3 regions of the Streptomyces sp. NPDC049837 genome follow, and region 3 is predicted to be linked to each of the others. Evidence: riboswitches for the same ligand, from Rfam matches in the RefSeq annotation. Region 3 holds a riboswitch; each other region holds the start of a gene.

Region 1 (2,259 bases), on a different contig from region 3:
TGGCGACCGTCCCCACGCTGCTCTGCGCGATCGAGAACAGCAGCAGCAGGGGGAGGGCCGCACCCGCGTACGCGAGCACCAGCGTGTTCACCACCGAGGCGATGTGGTCGCGGCCGATCCGGATGCCGGCCCGGTACAGGGCGCGCGGCCCCATCCTCGGGTCCGCCTGGTGCAGTTCCCACACCGCCGACGTCTGGGTCACCGTCACGTCGTCGAGCACACCGAGCGAACCGATGATGACACCGGCCAGCAGCAGGCCGGACATGTCGATGTTCGGGTAGAGGCCGTGGATGAGGCCCGTGTTGTCGTCGGTGTTGCCGGTCAGCGAGGCCCAGCCGATGAACAGGGAGCCGAGCAGGCCGATCAGCAGCAGCGAGATCAGCGTGCCCAGCACGGCCACCGAGGTGCGCGCGGTCAGGCCGTGGCAACTGTAGAGCGCGATCAGCATGATGGCGCTCGACCCGACCACCGCCACGATCAGCGGATTCGAGCCCTGGAGGATGGCGGGCAGGATGAACAGCGTCAGCACCGCGAAGCTCACCGCCAGCGCGACCAGAGCCATCACCCCACGCATCCGGCCGACGGCCACCACCGCCAGCGCGAAGATCCCGGCGAGCAGCAGCATCGGCATCTTGCGGTTCACATCGGTCACCGAATACTGGAGATCGCGCGGGGCGTCGGGGGCGTAGGCCACCACCACGCCCTGTCCCTCCTCCAGTTGGCGGGGCGCGTCCGGCTGGACGATCTCGACGAACTTGCGGCCCTTGTCCTTGCCGGTCGTGACCTCGACCGTCGCCTTCGCGCACTGCCCCTGCTGCGAGTTGACCGCCTCGCGGCCCTCGGGCGTGGTCGTGTCGCCGGTCGGCGGGACCTGCGCGGCGTTCACATCCCGGCAGTCCACCTTTTCGACCTGGACCACCGTGCCCTGCTCGGTCTGCCGGTCGAAGCCGACGCCGGTGCGCTCGTGCTCGGGCGCGCCGCCTGGCCACAGGACGGCGAGGCCGACCAGCACGGCCGTGGCGAACGGGATCAGGACGGCGGCGATGACCTTCCGCAGGTGCTTGGAGACGGGCGCGGCGGGGCCGTGGCTGTGGGCATGGCTATGGGTATGACCATGTGCGTGTCCGGTCGGTTCGGGGGACTGCTGCGAGGAAGTCACCGACCGATCATCGCAAGAACGACCGGGGCCCCCTGTTCAGCGTGGCCGAGATGGCGCTAGCGTGGTGGCACCTTTGCACACGCGGGAGCTCGGAGCACCGGGCTGAGAGGGCGCTGACATCCGTACGAGGGGTACGGAAACCGCTGCGTCGACCGCCGAACCTGTTACCGGGTAATGCCGGCGTAGGGAGTAGGTCATCATGACCGTTCAGGACGCACGCACGCCTGCCTCGAACCAGAACGACGAGGCCGGGAAGTCCATCGGATGGCACAAGGGGTACATCGAGGGCTCGCGCCCCGACCTCCGTGTGCCGGTCCGCAAGGTGCACCTCACCAACGGCAAGGACGTGACGCTGTACGACACGTCGGGGCCGTACACCGATCCGAATGTCGAGACCGATGTACGCCGTGGCCTGCCGCCGCTGCGGGAGAACTGGATCATCGGCCGTGGTGACACCGAGGAGTACGCCGGCCGCCCCGTCCGCCCCGAGGACGACGGGATCAAGCACACATCGCCTCGCGGGGGGCTGCGCAACCTCGACGCCGTCTTCCCGGGCCGCCCGCGCCAGCCCCGCCGGGGCCGTGACGGGCAGGCGGTGACGCAGCTCGCGTACGCCCGCCGGGGCGAGATCACGCCGGAGATGGAGTACGTCGCGATCCGCGAGAACGTCTCCCCCGAGGTCGTGCGCGAGGAGATCGCGGCCGGCCGCGCGGTCCTCCCGGCCAACGTCAACCACCCGGAGATCGAGCCGATGATCATCGGCAAGCGGTTCCTGGTGAAGGTCAACGCCAACATCGGCAACTCGGCGGTCACCTCCTCCATCGAGGAGGAGGTGGAGAAGATGACCTGGGCCACCCGCTGGGGCGCCGACACGGTCATGGACCTCTCCACGGGCCGCAACATCCACACCACCCGCGAGTGGGTGCTGCGCAACTCGCCCGTGCCGATCGGCACGGTGCCGCTGTACCAGGCGCTGGAGAAGGTCGACGGCAAGGCCGAGGAACTGACCTGGGAGATCTACAAGGACACCGTCATCGAGCAGGCCGAGCAGGGCGTCGACTACATGACGGTCCACGCCGGTGTGCTGCTGCGGTACGTGC
Region 2 (2,259 bases), on a different contig from region 3:
GCCCCGCACCGGGAGAGCTCACCTTCGTCGCCCCGCGCGGAGCCAAGAAGCCACCGCGACACCTCGCCGACCTGACGCCCGCCGAGCGCAAGGAGGCCGTCGCCGCGATCGGTGAGAAGCCGTTCCGCGCCAAGCAGCTCTCCCAGCACTACTTCGCGCGGTACGCGCACGACCCGGCCCAGTGGACGGACATCCCCGCCGCGTCCCGCGAGAAGCTCGCGGCGGAGCTGCTGCCCGACCTGATGTCGGTCGTACGGCACATCTCGTGCGACGACGACACCACGCGTAAGACCCTGTGGCGGCTGCACGACGGCACGCTCGTCGAGTCCGTCCTCATGCGGTACCCCGACCGCGTCACGATGTGCATCTCCTCGCAGGCCGGCTGCGGCATGAACTGCCCGTTCTGCGCCACCGGCCAGGCCGGGCTCGACCGGAACCTGTCGACCGCCGAGATCGTGCACCAGATCGTCGACGGGATGCGGGCGCTCAGGGACGGCGAGGTGCCGGGAGGCCCCGCACGGCTGTCCAACATCGTCTTCATGGGCATGGGCGAGCCGCTCGCGAACTACAAGCGTGTCGTGGGGGCGATCAGGCGGCTGACCGACCCCGAGCCGGACGGGCTCGGGCTGTCCCAGCGCGGCATCACCGTCTCGACGGTCGGCCTGGTCCCGGCGATGCTCCGCTTCGCGGACGAGGGCTTCAAGTGCCGCCTCGCCGTCTCCCTGCACGCCCCCGACGACGAGCTGCGCGACACCCTCGTCCCCGTCAACACGCGCTGGAAGGTCCGCGAGGTCCTCGACGCCGCCTGGGAGTACGCCGAGAAGTCCGGCCGCCGCGTCTCGATCGAGTACGCCCTGATCCGCGACATCAATGACCAGGCCTGGCGCGGCGACCTGCTGGGCCGCCTCCTCAAGGGCAAGCGGGTGCACGTCAACCTGATCCCGCTCAACCCGACCCCGGGGTCGAAGTGGACCGCCTCCCGCCCCGAGGACGAGAAGGCGTTCGTCGAGGCGATCGCGAGCCATGGCGTACCGGTCACCGTCCGTGACACCCGCGGGCAGGAGATCGACGGCGCCTGTGGACAGCTCGCGGCCGCCGAACGCTGACCTTGTAGTCTGAGCTCGAACACATCTGCATATTCCGACAGGGGAGCGCCACAGCGCTGAGAGTGCGGCAACCGTCCAGGCCGCAGACCCTCTGAACCTCGCCCAGGTCATTCTGGGTAGGAAGTTCGGTCGTTACTCGAGCTGTTGCGCCCTGCCCACCGCCCGATGCGGTGGGCAGGGCCGCGTCTCTTCCTGGTCATACCCAGGAGGAATCTCAGTGAGCACCACCAAGAAGATCGCGGTCGGCGCGCTCGCCGCCGCGCTGGGCGTCACGACGCTCACCGCCTGCGGCGGCGAGTCCGGCAAGGACGCCTCCGGCGGCGGTACGAAGTCGAAGACCGTGACGCTCGTCAGCCACGACTCCTTCAACGCCTCCCCGGCCGTCCTGAAGGAGTTCACCAAGCAGACCGGCTACACCGTCAAGGTCCTCAAGAGCGGCGACGCGGGCGAGGCCGTCAACAAGGCCATCCTCACCAAGGGCGCCCCGCAGGGCGACGTCTTCTTCGGCGTCGACAACACCCTGCTGTCCCGCGCGCTCGACAACGAGCTCTTCGAGCCGTACGAGGCCAAGGGCCTGGACCGCGTCCCCGAGGCCGTCCAGCTCGACAAGGACAAGCACCGCGTCACGCCCGTCGACACCGGCGAGATCTGCGTCAACTACGACAAGAAGTACTTCGCGGACAAGCGACTGGCGCCGCCGCAGACCTTCGACGACCTCGCGAAGCCCGCGTACAAGAACCTCCTCGTCGTCGAAAACCCCGAGCGGTCCTCTCCCGGCCTCGGCTTCCTGCTCGGCACGGCGGCCAAGTACGGCGACGACGGCTGGCAGGACTACTGGAAGAAGCTGAAGGCCAACGGCGTCAAGGTCGTCGATAGCTGGGAGCTCGCCTACAACCAGGAGTTCTCCGGCTCGGCCGGCGGCAAGGCGGCCAAGGGCGACCGGCCGCTCGTCGTGTCGTACGCCTCCAGCCCGCCCGTCGAGGTGCTGTACGCCAAGCCGCAGCCGGCCGAGGCGCCGACCGGCGTCTCCACCGGCACGTGCTTCCAGCAGACCGAGTTCGCGGGCCTGCTGACCGGCGCCAAGAACCCCGACGGCGGCAAGGCCCTCATCGACTTCCTGATCGGCAAGAAGTTCCAGGAGGACATGCCGCTC
Region 3 (2,259 bases):
CGGTACGACGGTCTCGTTGACGGCGGCGGCGACCCCGGACGGCGCGGTGGTGAGGGTGGCGACCAGGGCGTCGAGGGTGGTGGGGCCGGCGAGCTGTCGCGCCTCGCCGTTCACGGAGACGTTCATGACACTCCTACGGTGATGGTGGAGGTGGCGGGGGAGGCCGCGGGGAAGGTGGCGGGCGAGGCGGCGGGGGAGAAGCGGGCCGGGGCGAAGGCGCGGGCCTCCTCCGGGAGCTCCCCGGTGGTCAGCACGGTGGCCATCACGTCCCCGGTGACGGGGGTCAGCAGCACCCCGTTGCGGTAGTGCCCCGTCGCCAGGTGCAGACCGGGCAGTGCGGTCGGCCCCAGCAGCGGCGCGTTGTCCGGGGAGCCGGGCCGCAGGCCCGCGCGGGTCTCGGTCAGGGGCAGCTCCGTGATGCCGGGCACCAGCTCGTGCGCGTCGCGCAGCAGCTCGTACACCCCGCCCGCCGTGACCGTGGTGTCCCAGCCGAGCTCCTCGCTCGTCGCGCCGACCACGAGCTCGCCGTTCTCGCGCGGCACCAGGTACACATGGCTGCCGCGCACGGCCGCCCGGACCGTACGGCTCAGGAACGGCGCGTACGCGGAAGGCACGGACAGCCGCAGTACCTGCCCCTTGACGGGCCGTACCGGCGGCAGCACCTCGTCCGGTACGCCGCCGAGCCGGCCGCTCAGGCTGCCGGCGGCCAGCACCACCTGGTCGGCGGCCCGCTCGGTGCCGTCGCTCAGCAGCACCCCCGCCGCCCGGTCCCGCAGGACCACCAGCCGCTCCGCCCAGGCGCGGTGGACCACCACGCCCGCCCGCTCGCAGGCGGCCAGCAGGGCGGCGGCCAGTCGTCGCGGGTCGACCTGGTGGTCGCCGTCCACCCGCAGTCCGCCGCGCACACCGGGCGCCAGCATGGGCTCCAGGCGGCGGCATTCGCGGCCGGTCAGCCACTCCGAGTCCAGGCCCGAGCGCTGCTGGAGCGCGTGCAGCTCCCGCAGGTGGGCACGGTCGTCGGCGTCCAGCGCGACGGCGAGCGTGCCGCACGCGCGGTAGCCGACGTCCACGCCGCCGGCGGCCTGCCGGAGTTCGGTGACGAAGTCGGGGTAGCGGCGCGCCGACTCCAGATTGAGCCCGAGGAGCGTCTCCTCGCCGTAGTGGAGCTCGGTGACCGCGGCGAGCATGCCCGCCGCGACCTGCGCGGCCCCGCCGCCCGGCCCCGGGTCGACCACGGCGACCCGCAGGCCGCGCTGCGCCGCCCGCCAGGCCGTGACCAGGCCGATGATTCCGCCCCCGATGACGAGGACGTCTGACGTACGTGGATGCATGGGCGTCCAGCCCCTCCCTTCGCCGGCATGACCCGGATCAGGTTCGTACGGTCGGAGGCCGTCCCAGCCTCCCTCTCAGCCCGGTACGTCCGGGCTCCCGCGAGTGCTCTACGGTGGCCAGACTAACCCCACCCCGCAACTGGCTGTAAGGGAGCTTCACCGTGGCGCGGTCGCTCGACGGGCTCGTCCTCTCCCCGGTGGTGGACCAGGCTCCCGGTCAGGTCGGTACGGCGACCCGGTTCACGTACCACGAGGACGACGGGTGCGTCTGGGCCGAGTACGCGGGCGGGGACGTGGTGCGCGGCCACCTCGTCGGGACGCGTGAGGGAGATCGTCTCGACTTTCGGTATGTCCAGCTCAAGCGCGACGGCCGGACGGCGTCGGGTCACTGCGTCTCCACGGTCGTGGAACTGGACGACGGGCGCGTTCGGCTGGAGGAGAGCTGGGAATGGGAGTCCCAGGAGGGCAGCGGTACCAGCGTGGTGGAGGAGCTTCCGTCTTCCGTCCTTTCCTCCCGGTCTCTTCTTGACGATGTGTCAGGTGCATAAGGTGGACGGGTGAACGAGCGGATGGAAGCAGAGCGGCGCGTCGTCATCGTCGGCGCCGGGATGGCGGGTGTGCAGACGGCCGTGGCGCTGCGCGAGCAGGGCTTCACCGGGCCCGTGCTGCTGATCGGCGCGGAGCCCCACCAGCCTTACGACCGGCCCCCGTTGTCCAAGGCGGTGCTCCTGGGCACGGCGGAGGGATCGGCCTTCGACGTGGACTTCGAGTCGCTCGGCATCGAACTGCGCCTGGGCGTCGAGGTCACCGCCCTGCGCCCGGACGCGCACGAGGTGGACACCGAGGCCGGGCCGGTCCCGTACGACGTCCTCGTCGTCGCCACCGGCGCCCAGCCCATCGCGCTGCCCGGCTCCGAGGGCGTCCGCGG

The links. A riboswitch is a leader RNA that binds a small molecule or an ion and turns the genes downstream of it on or off. The one in region 3 is predicted to bind thiamine pyrophosphate.
Region 1: linked by a shared signal. The riboswitch ahead of thiC (phosphomethylpyrimidine synthase ThiC) and the one ahead of thiO (glycine oxidase ThiO) in region 3 are both predicted to bind thiamine pyrophosphate.
Region 2: linked by a shared signal. The riboswitch ahead of AB0J57_RS31365 (thiamine ABC transporter substrate-binding protein) and the one ahead of thiO (glycine oxidase ThiO) in region 3 are both predicted to bind thiamine pyrophosphate.

The regions. Positions count from the first base shown of each region.
Region 1 is NZ_JBFAMP010000004.1:162,063-164,321, reverse strand. Features, by position in the region: gene AB0J57_RS12160 (YibE/F family protein) at 1-1,159, opposite strand, end outside; TPP riboswitch at 1,231-1,365, shown strand; gene thiC (phosphomethylpyrimidine synthase ThiC) at 1,359-2,259, shown strand, end outside.
Region 2 is NZ_JBFAMP010000015.1:86,509-88,767, forward strand. Features, by position in the region: gene rlmN (23S rRNA (adenine(2503)-C(2))-methyltransferase RlmN) at 1-1,106, shown strand, start outside; TPP riboswitch at 1,136-1,247, shown strand; gene AB0J57_RS31365 (thiamine ABC transporter substrate-binding protein) at 1,324-2,259, shown strand, end outside.
Region 3 is NZ_JBFAMP010000006.1:11,957-14,215, reverse strand. Features, by position in the region: gene thiS (sulfur carrier protein ThiS) at 1-126, opposite strand, end outside; gene thiO (glycine oxidase ThiO) at 123-1,331, opposite strand; TPP riboswitch at 1,329-1,442, opposite strand; gene AB0J57_RS17755 (hypothetical protein) at 1,493-1,879, shown strand; gene AB0J57_RS17750 (FAD-dependent oxidoreductase) at 1,901-2,259, shown strand, end outside.